3 regions of the Micromonospora sp. DT63 genome follow, and region 1 is predicted to be linked to each of the others. Evidence: predicted binding sites of a transcription regulator. Region 1 holds the regulator's gene; each other region holds the start of a gene.
What was found. Region 1 encodes HrcA, which represses chaperone genes, less so after heat shock. Its sites were predicted from a motif close to GGTTNGCACNCTCNNNNNGAGNGTGCNAACC; they were not measured.
Positions count from the first base shown of each region.

Region 1 (5,322 bases):
CGGCCAGCAACTGGGTCATCAGGGCGGTGGAGAGCGCATTGCGGTTGTGGGGGCTGTCCAGGGTGAGGGTGGTCACCCCACGGGCCGTGGCGACCCGCACGAGGACGTCGGGAGAGGTCATGCCGGGCACACTAGTGGCCATGCCCGGCGTCCTTCCAGATGGTGAGACCGTCCCCGTCGACGGATCGCTGCCCGCCACCGCCACCTCGGCGGTCGGCGCGCGCGGCTTCGGCGTGTACGTCCACGTTCCGTTCTGCGCCAGCCGCTGCGGCTACTGCGACTTCAACACCTACACGGCAGCCGAGCTGGGCGGGGGCGCCAGCCGGGAGGCGTACGCCGACACCGTGCTGGCCGAGCTGGCGCTCGCCGCCCGCGTGCTCGGCGACAGCCCGCCGCCGCGGGTCGACACGGTATTCGTCGGCGGCGGCACCCCCACCCTGCTCCCCGCCGACGACCTGGCCCGCATCCTCGACGGCATCGACCGCACCTGGGGGCTCGCCGCCGACGTCGAGGTGACCACCGAGGCCAACCCGGAGTCGGTCACCCCGGAGTCGTTGCGGCGGCTGCGGGCGGCCGGCTACACCCGGATCTCGCTGGGCATGCAGTCCGCCTCCCCGGGGGTGCTGGCGATCCTGGACCGCACACACAGCGCCGGTCGGGCCACCGCCGCCGCCCTGGAGGCGCGCGACGCCGGGTTCGAGCACGTCAACCTGGACCTGATCTACGGCACGCCGGGCGAGCGGCCCGAGGACTTCGCCGCCACGCTGGAGCAGGTGGTCGCCGCCGGGGTGGACCACGTCAGCGCGTACGCCCTGATCGTGGAGGACGGCACCCGGCTCGCCGCCCGGATGCGGCGCGGCGAGCTGGCGTACCCCAGTGACGACGTGGCCGCGGACCGCTACCTGGCCGCGGAGGCCGCCCTCGACGCGGCCGGCCTGTCCTGGTACGAGGTGTCCAACTGGGCGCGCACCGACGACGCCCGGTGCCGGCACAACCTGCTCTACTGGACCGGCGCGGACTGGTGGGGGCTCGGCCCCGGGGCGCACAGCCACGTCGGCGGGGTGCGCTGGTGGAACGTGAAGCACCCCACGACGTACGCCCAGCGGTTGGCCTCCGGCGCGTCCCCCGGCCTGGCCCGTGAGGTGCTCACTGTCGACGAGGCCCACATGGAGGACGTGATGCTCCGGCTGCGGCTCTCCAGCGGGCTGCCGCTGGCAGTGCTCGACGCGGCCGGCCGGGCCGGCGCCGAGCGGGCCCTCGCCGACGGTCTGCTGGTCGCCGGGGACTACGCCGCCGGCCGGGCGGTGCTCACCCTGCGCGGGCGGCTGCTCGCCGACGCGGTCGTCCGCGACCTGCTGCCCTGACCCGGGACGCGCCGCCCCGGCCGGCGGTGCGACAGTCGCCGCTCACCCCACACCCCTGCCGGCGGGCGGGCGGTGCGCCGGACCGGCCGGGGGAGCGGCCGGCCCGGATCACTTGACGAGGTTGGCCGAGAGTGGGTAGCGGTAGAGGCTGCCCTCGTTGGCCTTGATGCCGGCGAGGATGCCGAACACGGCACCGAGGATGACGGCCGCGCCGACGCCGATGAAGCCGATCAGGATGCACGAGAGCACCCAGCCGACCAGGCCGACGATCGACCAGATGAGCTGGAAGTTGAGCGCGGCGACGGCGTGCGCCCGGACCGTCGGGGACTGGGTGCCCCGGGCCAGCATCGCCACCAGCGGGGCGATCCAGCCGAGCACGCCCGCACTGACGATCATCCCGGCCGCGCCGCCGAAGTGCGCGACCAGCGCCCAGGTCTTGTCCTCGTTGTTGGCGTAGCCGCCGCCGGGGCCGCCGTAGGCGCCGCCGGTCGGATAGCCGCCAGTCGGGCCGCCCGGGGGATAACCGCCCGGCGGGGGGTAGCCACCTGGCGGAGGGTAGCCACCCGACGGCGGCTGGTCACCGGTGGGCGGCGGATAGCCACCGGCCGGGGGATACCCGGCCGGGTCGGGTGCCCCCGACAGTGGTGCGGTGGGCGGCTCGGCCGCGTAGGGCGAGCCCGGGGGAGTCGGCTCCGGCGGGTAACTGCCGGGGTCTCCCGCGCCGGGAGGGCGAGGTGGTTCAGTCATGACTGTCACGGTAGGTGTCGGCGGCAACGTCGCACCAGAGCGACACCGCCCGGTCGCGTGGGCCGATCGGCCCGCTCGGGGTGGCGCGGGCCGCACCGACGGCCTGTCGTTGATCATCGCGTCGGCGGGGGCGCCGACGTAGACTGGCACTCGTTACAGTCGAGTGCCAGGACGGCCGACGGCCCGGGTGGGCTGCCGGCCGACGTGCGACAGGAGGTGCGGAGGATGGGTCTGGACGACCGCAAGCTCGCCGTGCTCCGCGCCATCGTCGAGGACTACGTCTCCACCCAGGAGCCGGTCGGCAGCAAGGCGCTTGTCGAGCGCCACCAGCTCGGGGTCTCCCCGGCGACGGTCCGCAACGACATGGCCGTGCTGGAGGAGGAGGGCTACATCCGGCAGCCGCACACCAGTGCCGGCCGGGTGCCCACCGACCGCGGCTACCGCCTGTTCGTCGACCGGCTGTCCCGGGTCAAGCCGCTCAGTCCGGCCGAACGCCGGGCCATCGAGCGTTTCCTCGTCGGCGCGGTCGATCTCGACGACGTGGTGCACCGCACCGTACGCCTGCTCGCCCAGCTCACCCGGCAGGTCGCCGTCGTGCAGTACCCGAGCCTGGCCCGCTCCTCGGTGCGCCACCTGGAGCTGGTGCCGATCTCCACCACCCGGCTGATGCTCGTCATGATCGCCGACACCGGGCGGGTCGAGCAGCGGCTGGTGGAGCTGCCCGCGCCGGTGCCCGCCGACGACGTCACCGACCTGCGCCGGCTCGCCAACGAGAAGCTCGCCGGCGCCCGCCTGTCCGACACCCCGCCGCTGGTGCAGGCGCTGGTCGAGGAGGTGCCGTCGGAGCTGCGCGGCGCGATGACCACCCTCTCCACGGTCCTGCTGGAGACGCTCGTCGAGCGGCACGAGGAACGCATCGCCCTGGCCGGCACCGCCAACCTCACCCGGGGCGGCCTGCTCGACTTCCAGGGTTCGCTGCGGCCCATCCTGGAGGCGCTGGAGGAGGAGGTCGTACTGCTCAAGCTCATCGGCGAGACCGAGCCCAGCACGACCCGGGTCCTGATCGGCGACGAGAACGAGTTCGACAACCTGCGCGCCGCCTCGGTGGTCAGCACCGGGTACGGCCCGGGGGCCACCATCGTGGGCGGCCTCGGCGTGTTGGGGCCCACCCGCATGGACTACCCCGGCACCATCGCCACGGTGCGCGCCGTGGCACGCTACGTGGGCGAGCTGCTGGCCCAGAACTGACCAGTCAGGGCCGACGGCCGGCTGCGGCCGCCGGTCGGCGTAACGCGAGACGAACATGAGGACACGGAACGCAGTGGCCAGGGACTACTACGGCATCCTCGGTGTCAGCCGGGAAGCCTCCGATGACGAGATCAAGCGCGCCTACCGCAAGCTGGCACGCCAGTTCCACCCGGACGTCAATCCGGACCCGGAGGCCCAGGAGAAGTTCAAGGACATCAACGCCGCGTACGAGGTCCTCTCGGACGACCGCAAGCGGCAGATCGTCGACCTGGGTGGCGACCCGCTCGCCCCGGGAGGCGGCGGCGCGGGCGGTCCGGGTGGCCCCGGCGGGGCCGGCCCGTTCGTCGGCTTCCAGGACATCATGGACGCGTTCTTCGGCGGCGCGGCAGGTGGCGCCCGTGGCCCACGGCCGCGGACCCGGCCGGGCGCCGACGCGATCCTGCGCCTCGAACTCGACCTGCACGAGACGGCGTTCGGCGTCGAGGCCCCGATCACCGTCGACACCGCGGTGCTCTGCACCACCTGCTCGGGCGCCGGCACGGCAGCCGGCACCCACCTGGCCACCTGCGAGGCGTGCGGCGGCCGGGGCGAGGTGCAGTCGGTGCAGCGCACCTTCCTCGGCCAGGTGGTCTCCGCCCGGCCGTGCACCGTCTGCCAGGGCTACGGCACGACCATCCCGCACCCCTGCCCCACCTGCGCCGGCGACGGCCGGGTGCGCACCCGCCGCTCGCTCACCGTCAAGATCCCGGCCGGTGTCGAGGACGGCATGCGGATCCGGCTGGCCCAGCAGGGCGAGGTCGGCCCGGGTGGCGGCACCGCCGGCGACCTCTACGTGGAGATCCACGAGCGGCCGCACGACGTCTACTCCCGCAAGGGCGACGACCTGCACTGCCGCGTCACCGTGCCGATGACGGCCGCCGCGCTGGGCACCCGGCTCACCATCAAGACGCTGGACAGCGAGGAGACCGTCGACGTCAAGGCCGGCACCCAGCCGGCCAGCACGCTGCGGCTGCGCGCCCGGGGCGTACCGCACCTGCGCGGCACCGGCCGGGGCGACCTCTACGTGCACCTCGACGTCCGGACGCCCACCAAGCTCGACCCCGACCAGGAGAAGATGCTGCGCGACTTCGCCAAGACCCGGGGCGAGGAGGTCGCCGAGCTGACCAAGCAGGGCGGCTTCTTCTCCCGGATGCGCGACGCGTTCAACGGCCACGCCTGACGTGTCCGCGCCGCTCTTCCTGGTCGACGCGCTGCCCACCGGCGACGCGCTGACCCTCGACGGGCCCGAGGGGCACCACGCCGCCACCGTGCAGCGGTTGCGCGTCGGCGAGGAGCTGCTGCTCGCCGACGGGCGGGGTGGCACGGCCGCCGCAGTGGTCACCGCCGTCGGCAGGGGCAGCCTGGAGGTCAGCGTCACCAACCGGGAGTACGCGGACGCGCCCGTACCCCGGATCGTCACCGTGCAGGGCATCGCCAAGGGTGACCGGGGCGAGCTGGCCGTGCAGGCGATGACCGAAGTCGGGGTGGACGAGATCGTGCCCTGGGCGGCGTCGCGCTCGGTGGTCCAGTGGCGCGGCGACCGGGGCGTACGGGCGCGGCAGAAGTGGGTCGCCACGGCTCGCGAGGCGGCGAAGCAGGCCCGCCGGCCCTGGCTGCCGGTGGTGGCCGGTGCGCCCGACGAGTCGACCGCGACCGTCGCCCGCCGGATCGCCGGCGCCGCCGCCGGGTTCGTCCTGCACGAGGAGGCGCAGGAGCGGCTCACCACCGCCGACCTGCCGACCGGCGGTGAGATCGTCCTGGTCGTCGGCCCCGAGGGCGGCATCGCCCCGGCCGAGTTGACCGCCTTCCGCGAGGCCGGCGGCCGGCCGGTCCGACTCGGACCAGCCGTGCTGCGCACCTCGACGGCCGGGGTCGCGGCGCTCGCCGTGCTCGCCACCCGCCTCGGCCGCTGGTAGCCCACCCC
Region 1 covers NZ_JBNCKQ010000013.1:33,674-38,995, reverse strand. The annotation lists gene ACLQ27_RS30840 (enoyl-CoA hydratase-related protein) at 1-121, opposite strand, end outside; gene hemW (radical SAM family heme chaperone HemW) at 141-1,364, shown strand; gene ACLQ27_RS30830 (DUF4870 domain-containing protein) at 1,473-2,111, opposite strand; gene hrcA (heat-inducible transcriptional repressor HrcA) at 2,337-3,359, shown strand; gene dnaJ (molecular chaperone DnaJ) at 3,433-4,578, shown strand; gene ACLQ27_RS30815 (16S rRNA (uracil(1498)-N(3))-methyltransferase) at 4,580-5,314, shown strand.

Region 2 (5,322 bases), on a different contig from region 1:
ACCACGGCCAGGCCGTTGTCGGCGAGGCGGCGGACCAGTTCGAGGACCTGCGCGGTCTGTGCCACACCGAGCGCCGCGGTCGGCTCGTCCAGGATGACGAGCTTGCTGTTCCACAGCACCGCCTTGGCGATGGCCACGGTCTGGCGCTGACCGCCGGAGAGGCTGGACACGTGCTGGCGAAGCGAGGTGACGGTACGGATGGAGAGCCCCGCAAGGGTCTCGGCGGCAAGCTGTTCCATGGTCGGCTCGTCCAGGACGATGCCGCTGTGCTTCTCCCGGCCGAGGAACATGTTCTGCACGATGTCCAGATTGTCGCAGAGCGCGAGGTCCTGGTAGACGACCTCGATGCCGAGGGCTGCGGCGTCGCGGGGGCTGCCGATGTGCACCTGTTCGCCGTTGAACAGGACCTCACCGGCGTCGGTGGGGTAGATGCCGCTGATGCACTTCACCAGGGTCGACTTGCCGGCGCCGTTGTCGCCGACCAGAGCGGTCACTTCGCCCGGGTGGACGGTCAGGGCGACGTCGCGGAGCACCTGGACGGGACCGAAACTCTTGTCGATCCCGCGGAGCTCCAGCAGGGGGGTCGCGGACACGGGGGTCTCCTTCTTAAGGGAGGGTCGGGGCCCGTCCGGCGGGCGCCGCCCGGCACGGGAGGGGTGCTCCCGTGCCGGGCGGCGGTGGTCGTCCCGGCGGGTACTGCGGCGTCGGTCAGCTGATGCCGGCGTCGGCGCAGGCCTTGGCGTACGCCGCGGTGCAGACCGTTTCCTTGGTCACGTAGCCGTCGGCGATGACGTCCTTGATGTTGTCCTTGTAGATGGCCTTCGGGGTGAGCAGCACCGAGGGGACGTCACGGCCACCCTCCGGGTCCTTCACCGTCTGACCGGTGTCCTTCTTCTCGCCCTTGGCGAGCGCGATGGCCAGGTCGGAGGCGGCCTTCGCCTCTTCACGGACGGCCTTGTAGACGGTCATGCACTGGTCACCGGCGAGGATGTTCTGCAGGCCCTCGGTGCTGGCGTCCTGGCCGGTCACCGGCACCTTGCCGTTGAGCTTGTTCTTCTTGAGGATCGAGATGGCCGCGTTGCCGAGACCGTCGTTGGCGGCCAGCACGCCGTCGATCTTGCCGTTGGCCTTGGTGAGCTGCTGCTCGAAGATCGTCGTGGCCTGCGCGTTGTCCCAGGCCGGCACGGCGTCCTCGGGGCCCTTGACGTACTCCTTGGAGTCGAACTTCGGCTTGAGCACCGAGTCGTAGCCGGCCTTGAACAGGGTGGCGTTGTTGTCGGTGGGGGAGCCGTTCAGGTACGCCACGACGGGGTTCTTGACGTTCTTCTCAGTCAGGCACTTCGACAGGCCCTCGCCCTGGAGCTTGCCGACGGTCTCGTTGTCGAAGCTGACGTAGTACTGGGCGGAGCCGCCCAGGGTGAGCCGGTCGTAGTCGATGGTGGCGACGCCCTGCGACTTGGCCTTGTCGAGCACTGCCTTACCGGTGCCGGAGTCCAGGTTGACGATCATCAGGGCGGTGACGCCGCTGGTGATCATCTGGTCGGCGATGGTCTGGAAGGCGGTCTTGTCGTTCTGGGCGTTCTGAATGTCGTACTTGACGCCGGCGGCCTTGAACGCCTCTTCCAGGAACCTGCGGTCCGCGGTCTCCCACCGGGCGGAGGACTTGCTGTCCGGGAGGATGACGCCGATCTTGGGGGTCTTGGCGGAGCTGGGCTTGTCGGAGCCGGAGTCGTCGCCGCAGGCGGTCAAACCGCCGGTCGCGAGCAGGCCCACGGCGGCGATGGTGAGGATCCCCTTACGCATGTGCAGGGTCCTTTCGGAGGTGGGGGAGGTGTTGTTTTGTTGTGTCCGGCAACGTATTTCGCGTCACACTGGTCCCACAAGACCGCGCAGGTGCCAAGTTTGTTGGAAGCGATAACAATTCAGCAACGCGACTGTTACTCCCCGGATATCCCACGGGGAGCCGACGTAACGACTGTCGTCAGCGGGTCTGCAACGGCGCGGTGCGGGCCTCGGTCAGCGCCACCAGATCCGCCGCGGCCAGTTCGAGTTGCAGGCCGCGTCGACCAGCCGAGACGTAGATCGTCGGCAGATCCAGCGCGGATTCGTCAAGCACGGTGGGCAGGCGTCGGCGCTGCCCGAGCGGACTGATCCCGCCCCGTACGTAGCCGGTGGCCCGCTCGGCGACCGCCCGGTCGGCCATCGTCGCCCGCTTGCCGCCGACCGCCGCCGCGAGCGCCTTGAGGTCCAGCTCGCCGGTAACCGGGACGACCGCCACGGTCAGCGCGCCGTCGACCTCGGTCACCAGCGACTTGAACACCCGCTCGGGCGCCACGCCGAGCGCCTCGGCGACCAGCGCGCCGTAGTTCGGCGCGTCCGGGGAGACCCGGTACGGATGGGTGCGATACGCGATCCCACGCTTGCCCAGCAGCGCCGTCGCCGGAGTGCCCTGTCCCGCCACACCGACGACGCTAGTGGACCGGGTGGCCGACCAACACGGTCGGTGCCCCGGCCGTCCGGGTGAGCACCAGGCTCGCCGCCTGGTCGCCGGCCAGCCGCAGATCCCGCCGCAACTGCTCCGGCGTGAGCGCGGAGCCCCGCTTGAGGATCTCCACCCGGCCCACCCGCCGCTCGCGCAGCAACGCCCGCAGGCGCTTCAGCGAGAACGGCAGCACGTCGGTGATCTCCAGACACCTGGCGTACGGGGTGCGGGTCGGCCGGTCGGCGTAGAGGTAGGCGATGCTCGGGTCGGCCAGCGTGGCGTCCAGCTGGTCGGCCAGTTCGGCGACGAGATGCGCGCGGACCACCGCCGGGTCCGGGTCGTACAGGTAGCGGCGCGGTGGCCCGACCGACGCCTCGGTGGCGCCCGAGCCGGTGAGCTGGAAACGGTGCGTCTCGGCGCCCACCTGTCGGTAGAGGGTCGCGCGGCGGGGCACCTGGGCCAGGTCGCCGCACCAGAGCGCGGCCTCGACCAGGTCGCCGTCCACGCCTACCCACTCCGCCTCCGCGCCCGCCGGGATGAGCGCGTGGTCCAGGCCCGGCGCCACCTTCACCACCGTGCGCGGCACTCGCTCGGCCAGCCCGGTGACGAAGTCCCACGGCGGCGAGTAGGCGCGCGGGTCGAAGATCCGCCGACCGGTGCCGCTCGTGCGTCGGGCCGGGTCACAGAAGACGCCGTCGACCCGCGAGACGTCGAACGCCGTGGCGTCGCCGCACTCGACAGTGAACAGCTCGGCCAGCCCCGCGGCGGCGGCGTTGGCGGCGGCCATCGCGGCGGTCACCGGGTCGGCCTCCACCCCGTACACCCGGATGCCGGAGCGGGCGGCGGCGAGCGCGTCGGCGCCGAGGCCGCAGCCGAGGTCGGCCAGCGTGCGTACGCCCGCCGCGCGCAGGCGCTCGGCGCGACGCTCGGCGACGACCCGGCGGGTGGCCTGCTCCAGCCCGGCCCGGGTGAGGAACATCCCGGCGGCGGCTGGGCCGAACTTGCCGACCGCCCGGTGACGCAGCTCGGCCTGGGTGAGCGCCGCCGCGGCCAGCGCGGGCGGCACCCCGGCGGCGCGCAACGCCGACGCCGCCGCCAGTGGATCACCGCCGGCCAGCCCGGCCGCCGCCGTGAGGGCGGCCGACCCCTCAGGGGTACGCAGCGCCGCCAGCTGTTCGAGATCCACCCGGCCATTGTCCCGGCCGAGGCGGAAATACCGGCTGGCGGGGCGCGACTCGCTGGCACTCTCCTTGACGGAGTGCTAGCCACGGAATAACCTGCGATTAGCACTCTCACCCTGAGGGTGCCAGCTTCCGGGTCTCGCGACCCGGGTGCGCACGCCAGGCGGACCGGCACCCGCGACGACGGCCCCGCCCGGTGGCATGAGGCAGATTGACGCTGGTCAGCCCCGCTGGCCGGCAACGAAACCAGTACCCCAGGAGGGTATGCCCGTGACTACCGCGACCAAGGTTGCGATCAAGCCGCTCGAGGACCGCATCGTGGTCCAGGCGAACGAGGCTGAGACCACCACGGCGTCGGGCATCGTGATCCCCGACACCGCCAAGGAGAAGCCGCAGGAGGGCACCGTCCTCGCTGTCGGCCCGGGGCGCGTCGACGACAACGGCAACCGGGTTCCGGTTGACGTGCAGGTCGGCGACACCGTCCTCTACTCGAAGTACGGCGGCACCGAGGTCAAGTACGCCGGCGAGGAGTACCTGGTGCTCTCCGCCCGCGACGTCCTCGCGGTCATCGAGAAGTAAGCAACCGATCAGTGTCGCTGCCCCGGTCCGGCTCGCCGGGCCGGGGCAGCGTCGCTTCGAAGGGACATTCATGGCGAAGATCCTGAGCTTCTCGGACGACGCCCGGCACCTGCTGGAGCACGGTGTCAACGCCCTCGCAGACGCGGTCAAGGTCACCCTCGGCCCGCGCGGGCGCAACGTCGTCCTGGACAAGAAATTCGGTGCGCCGACGATCACCAACGATGGTGTGACCATCGCCAAGGAGATCGAGCTCACCAACCCCTACGAGAACCTCGGCGCGCAGCTGGTCAAGGAGGTGGCGACCAAGACCAACGACGTCGCCGGCGACGGGACCACCACCGCGACCGTGCTGGCGCAGGCGATGGTCCGCGAGGGCCTGCGCAACGTGACCGCCGGGACCAACCCGGCCGGCCTCAAGCGGGGCATCGACGCGGCGGCCGCCAAGGTCTCCGAGGCGCTGCTCGGCCGGGCCGTCGAGGTCGCCGGCAAGGAGTCGATCGCGAACGTGGCGACGATCTCCGCGCAGGACGCCACCATCGGCGAGCTGATCGCCGAGGCGATGGAGCGGGTCGGCCGCGACGGTGTCATCACCGTCGAGGAGGGCTCGATGCTCACCACCGAGCTGGAAGTGACCGAGGGTCTCCAGTTCGACAAGGGCTTCATCTCGCCGAACTTCGTCACCGACCTGGAGGGTCAGGAGTCCGTCCTGGAGGACGCGTACATCCTGGTCACCACCCAGAAGATCTCGGCGATCGAGGAGCTGCTGCCGCTGCTGGAGAAGGTCCTGCAGAACAGCAAGCCCCTGCTGATCATCGCCGAGGACGTGGACGGTCAGGCGCTCTCCACCCTGGTGGTCAACTCGCTGCGCAAGACCCTCAAGGTCTGCGCGGTCAAGGCCCCGGGCTTCGGCGACCGGCGCAAGGCCATGCTCCAGGACATCGCGATCTCCACCGGCGCGGAGCTGGTCGCCCCGGAGCTGGGCTACAAGCTCGACCAGGTCGGCCTGGAGGTGCTCGGCAGCGCCCGGCGCGTCGTGGTCGACAAGGAGAACACCACGATCGTCGACGGCGGCGGCCAGAA
Region 2 covers NZ_JBNCKQ010000002.1:520,014-525,335, reverse strand. The annotation lists gene ACLQ27_RS09190 (ATP-binding cassette domain-containing protein) at 1-593, opposite strand, end outside; gene ACLQ27_RS09185 (sugar ABC transporter substrate-binding protein) at 709-1,803, opposite strand; gene ybaK (Cys-tRNA(Pro) deacylase) at 1,982-2,461, opposite strand; gene ACLQ27_RS09175 (THUMP-like domain-containing protein) at 2,472-3,668, opposite strand; gene groES (co-chaperone GroES) at 3,928-4,242, shown strand; gene groL (chaperonin GroEL) at 4,313-5,322, shown strand, end outside.
Region 2: groES (co-chaperone GroES) is a predicted target of HrcA. The motif match lies at 3,764-3,794, and genes of this name have one in related genera.

Region 3 (5,322 bases), on a different contig from region 1:
CCTGGAGTCACGGGCCGTGGCCCACCCGGCGTACGCCGACGCGGTGGTGCGTACCCCGACGATCGTGAAGCTGCGCGCGGACGACGCCGAGACGTACGGCCGGGAGTGGTTCGGGCCGATCTCGTTCGCCATCGCCACCGACTCCACCGCGCACAGCCTGGAGTTGCTGCGCCGGACGGTCGGCGAGAAGGGCGCGCTGACGGCCGGGGTCTACTCGACCGACGAGGCCGTGCTGGACGCGACCGAGGCGGTGGCGATCGAGGTCGGGGTGCATCTGTCCTGCAACCTCACCGGCGGGGTCTTCGTGAACCAGTCGGCGGCGTTCTCCGACTTCCACGGCAGCGGCGCCAACGCGGCGGCGAACTCGGCGCTGACGGACGGGGCGTACGTGGCCAACCGGTTCCGGATCGTGCAGTCGCGGCGGCCTGTCTGATTGTTGCGGTTGGGGTTTCCGGGGCAGCCCGCCCCGCTCCGGGCGGTCAGGCTTGATCCCTGCGCGGGGCGGGCTGCCCCGGAAACCCTGGCGTGGGCACTGTTGTCGCTGACGCATCCGGCTTTGGGAGACATCACCGGGGTTCTGCCTTGGGATGGGTTCTTTGTTTCCGGGGCGGTTCTCCTGGCTCCGGGTCGGTTGTCTTGGCTCCGGGGCGGTTCTTTGTTTCCGCGGCGGTTCTCTTGTTTTTAGGCGGGGCGGCGCATCTGTAGTTCGTTCAGCGCGGGGATCGTGGGGTGGGGGACCCGCACGCCGGTGTCGGTGAAGCCCAGCCGCTGGTAGGCCCGGTAGGCGCGGTCGTTGCCCACCACCACCTCCAGCAGCAGCTCCGGTCGGCCGCAGGCCCGCGACCAGGCGGCCACCCCGTCGATCAGCTCGCCGAGCAGCCCACTGCCCCGCCAGGCCGGCGTAACGTACACGGCGTAGATGACTGTCAACCCCGGGTCGTTCGGAGCGACCGTGCCACCGGCGTGCCCGACCAGACGGCCTCCCGGGTCCGCGACGAACTGCGCGTTGTGGGGGCCGACCGACGTGTACGCCACCCGCGCGGCGAACTCGCTGTGCGGTCGGGCCGCCGCGTCGGCCAGGGTCTCCAGGAAGGCCAACGGCGCGTCGGCGAGCATCTCCAGGCGCAGTGCCCGCATCCGGGCGGCGTCCTCCGGCCGGACCCGGTGGATCTCGGCCTGCCGAACGGCGGCTGAGCCGATATCGGTGGTCATGCCTGCATGCCTACCACAGGGGCCGGAGCTGCCTCGGGGCGTGGCCCGCCCCGCTGGCGGGCCGCCGAGGACCCCCGGGACCGGACGTCCGGGGCCCGTTCCGGCCCGTCCCGGGACCCGGTCGGGTCGCCCGGGAATACGCCCGATTTGGGGTCGTGCGCGGCCGTCACTCCTCGTGTAGCGTGCGATTTCGGTCACCCTTTCAGCGGCCGTCGTCGATCGCTGAGGCGGTGGTTCGAGGGCGTCCGGCCGTGCCGCGCGCCCGGGCAGGCAACGCTGCGCAAGAGTGAGGGAAGTGCACAGTGGCACAGGGTTCCGTGAAGTGGTTCAACGCCGAAAAGGGCTACGGCTTCATCGCCGTCGACGGCGGTCAGGACGTGTTCGTTCACTTCTCCGCGATCGAGATGGACGGCTACAAGGCGCTGGACGACGGCCAGCGGGTGGAGTTCGAGATCGCCCAGGGGCAGAAGGGCCCGCAGGCGGAACACGTACGCGTCATCGCCTGAGCGAATTCCCGGCCTCCTCGCTGGCGGATCGCCCCCGATCGGCTGACCGGTCGGGGCTGGCGGTGCGGACGCCCACCCGGGAAGATCGTGAGCCGTTCCAGCCGATGCTGAGGAGGGTTCATGACCGACCAGTCGCCCCCACCCACCACGCCCTCCGGGCCGGGTGAGCCGGGCCCGTCCGACCCCACCTCACCCGTCTCCGGCGCGGCTCCGGGCGGGTCACCGGCCTCCGGCGCAGACCCCGGGCCGCCCGCGACGCCGCCCGGATACGACGCCGGCCCCGCGATGCCGCCGGGACCCACCCCCCAGGCCGGTCCGCCGGATCCCACCGCGCAGGGCGGTTGGGGTCCGCCGGCCGGGCCGCCGCCCGGTTGGGACCCCGCGCAGGGTGGCTGGGGTCCGCCGGCCGGGCCGCCGCCCGGTTGGGACCCGGCGCAGAGCGGCTGGGGTTCGGCCGGTGCGCCGCCGCAGGGTTGGGCCTATCCGCCCACCGGCGGCTACCCGCCCGGGGCGGGCCCCTACGGTGGGCAGCCGTGGTATCCGGGGGCGCCGGTCGGCTGGTACCCGCCGGGTCACGGGCTCGACCCGAACGACGCCCTGGTCACTCCGCCCGGCGCCGGCGTCGGGGCCTGGTTCGAGCGGTGCGGTGGCGCGCTGCGGCGGGGCTGGCGGCAGTTGGTGCCGATCATGCTGCTCACGCAGGTCCTGCCGGCGGCGGTGCTGTCCGTCGTCTCGCTGGGCCTGGACCCGTCGCCCGGCTGGGAGGCGCAGGCCGAGATGGACCCGGCCGCCGGACTGCCGGACAACTTCGCCGCCACCCTGGTAACCCTCGTCGCCGTGCTGGTCGGCGGCAGTCTGCTGATCGGTCTGGTGCAGGCCGTGGGGTGGGCCGCCGGCAGTTGGGTGATCACCCAGCAGGCGACCGGCCAGCCCGCCAGCGTCGACGCGGCGCTGCGGTACGGCCTGCGCCGGGCGCTCGGCCTGTGGGGCTGGACGTTGCTGGTCAGTGTGCTCATCGGTATCGGCTTCTGCTTCTGCGTCCTGCCGAGCATCTACCTGGCGTTCGCGTTGAGCATGGCCGGTCCGGTCTACCTGTTCGAGCGGCAGAACCCGATCGGCAGGTCGTTCGGGATGTTCCACGCCCGGCTCGGGCTGCTGCTCGGCCGGGTGGCACTGGTGGGCGGGGCTGTGATCGTCGGCACCGTGGTTCCGGGCGTCCTGGAGTCCGTGGGCACCACCGGGATCGGTACGGACCCGTTCGCGTCCCCGGGCACCGCGGTTCTGGTGGTGGGGGTGATCGGTGTCACGGCGGTGCTGGCGCTGCCGGCCCACCTCGCCCAGTTGATCGGCCTGCTGATCACGTACGCCGAGCAACGCGCCCATGAGGCGCCGGTGAACGGGGCCGCACTGGCTGCGGAACTCGGCTGAGCGGGTCCATCGTGCTTGCACTCGGCAGGTGAGAGTGCTAAACAAGTCATTGGCACTCGCATACCGTGAGTGCCAATGGTCGGGACGGTGGGGCCAGGTTGCCCGGGCGTGGAGACGCCGGGGCGGCACATGGCCGGTCGTCGCGGGCTATCCGGCCCGGCCGAAGGACGTCGTCGTCGCCAGGTGGCGACGTCCCAAGGTGCGTACACCAGGCGGCCCATCCGGGGGACACATCTCGGGTGGCCCGTGAGTGTCCAGGAGGACAACGCCGTATGGCCAAGATGATCGCTTTCGACGAAGAGGCTCGCCGCGGCCTCGAGCGGGGCATGAACCAGCTCGCCGACGCCGTAAAGGTGACCCTCGGCCCCAAGGGCCGCAACGTCGTGCTCGAGAAGAAGTGGGGTGCCCCCACCATCACCAACGATGGTGTGAGCATCGCCAAGGAGATCGAGCTCGAGGACCCGTACGAGAAGATCGGCGCCGAGCTGGTCAAGGAGGTCGCCAAGAAGACCGACGACGTCGCCGGTGACGGCACGACGACGGCGACCGTCCTGGCCCAGGCCCTGGTTCGCGAGGGCCTGCGCAACGTGGCCGCCGGCGCCAACCCGATGGCCCTGAAGCGGGGCATCGAGGCCGCGGTCGCGAGCGTCTCGGAGGAGCTGTCCAAGCTCGCCAAGGACGTCGAGACCAAGGAGCAGATCGCCTCCACCGCCTCCATCTCCGCTGGTGACTCCAGCGTCGGCGAGATCATCGCCGAGGCGATGGACAAGGTCGGCAAGGAAGGCGTCATCACCGTCGAGGAGAGCAACACCTTCGGGCTGGAGCTGGAGCTCACCGAGGGTATGCGCTTCGACAAGGGCTACATCTCGGCCTACTTCATGACCGACCCGGAGCGCATGGAGGCCGTCTTCGACGACCCCTACCTCCTGATCGTCAACAGCAAGATCTCGTCGGTCAAGGACCTGCTCCCGATCCTGGAGAAGGTCATGCAGGGCGGCAAGCCGCTGCTGATCATCGCCGAGGACATCGAGGGCGAGGCCCTGGCCACCCTGGTCGTCAACAAGGTCCGGGGCACCTTCAAGTCGGTCGCCGTCAAGGCGCCGGGCTTCGGTGACCGCCGCAAGGCCATGCTCGCCGACATCGCCATCCTCACCGGTGGCCAGGTCATCAGCGAGGAGGTCGGCCTCAAGCTGGACGCCGTCGGCGTCGACATGCTGGGCCGTGCCCGCAAGGTCGTGGTCACCAAGGACGAGACCACCATCGTCGACGGTGCCGGTGACGCCGAGCAGATCCAGGGCCGGGTCAACCAGATCCGGGCCGAGATCGACAAGAGCGACTCCGACTACGACCGCGAGAAGCTGCAGGAGCGGCTGGCCAAGCTGGCCGGTGGCGTTGCGGTGATCAAGGTCGGCGCGGCCACCGAGGTCGAGCTCAAGGAGCGCAAGCACCGCATCGAGGACGCCGTTCGCAACGCGAAGGCGGCCGTCGAGGAGGGCATCGTCCCGGGTGGTGGCGTCGCGCTGGTGCAGGCCGGCAAGACCGCCTTCGACAAGCTGGACCTGGTCGGCGACGAGGCGACCGGTGCCAACATCGTCAAGGTGGCGCTGGACGCCCCGCTGCGGCAGATCGCCGTCAACGCCGGCCTCGAGGGCGGCGTCGTGGTGGAAAAGGTCCGTAACCTCGAAGCGGGTCACGGCCTCAACGCCGCCAACGGCGAGTACGTCGACCTGCTGGCCGCGGGCATCATCGACCCGGCCAAGGTGACGCGCTCGGCGCTGCAGAACGCGTCGTCGATCGCCGCGCTGTTCCTCACCACCGAGGCCGTCGTCGCGGACAAGCCGGAGAAGACCCCGGCTGCCCCGGCTGGCCCGGGTGGCGGGGACATGGACTTCTGAGTCCAGTTCCGACACACCGAACGGGGCGGGCCGCTGACGCGGTCCGCCCCGTTCGTCGTCAGGTGGGCAGCGGGCGCTGGTTACGGCGTTTCTGCGCCCGGTCGTACGGCGGGAGCAGCTGGATCGGCGCGTCCACCATCTCCTGCGGTTCCTCGGCCAGCGGTTCGCCGTCGGTGGTCATCTCGGCCAGTTGCTCGGCGTCGCCGTAGTCGAGCCGGTCGAACGGGAGTTGGCCGGGCAGTTCGCCGACCGGTTTCCAGGTGATCGGCGGGCCGTCCTCG
Region 3 covers NZ_JBNCKQ010000002.1:875,998-881,319, reverse strand. The annotation lists gene paaN (phenylacetic acid degradation protein PaaN) at 1-433, shown strand, start outside; gene ACLQ27_RS10915 (GNAT family N-acetyltransferase) at 682-1,212, opposite strand; gene ACLQ27_RS10910 (cold-shock protein) at 1,515-1,718, shown strand; gene ACLQ27_RS10905 (hypothetical protein) at 1,839-3,146, shown strand; gene groL (chaperonin GroEL) at 3,419-5,041, shown strand; gene ACLQ27_RS10895 (hypothetical protein) at 5,100-5,322, opposite strand, start outside.
Region 3: groL (chaperonin GroEL) is a predicted target of HrcA. The motif match lies at 3,194-3,224, and genes of this name have one in related genera.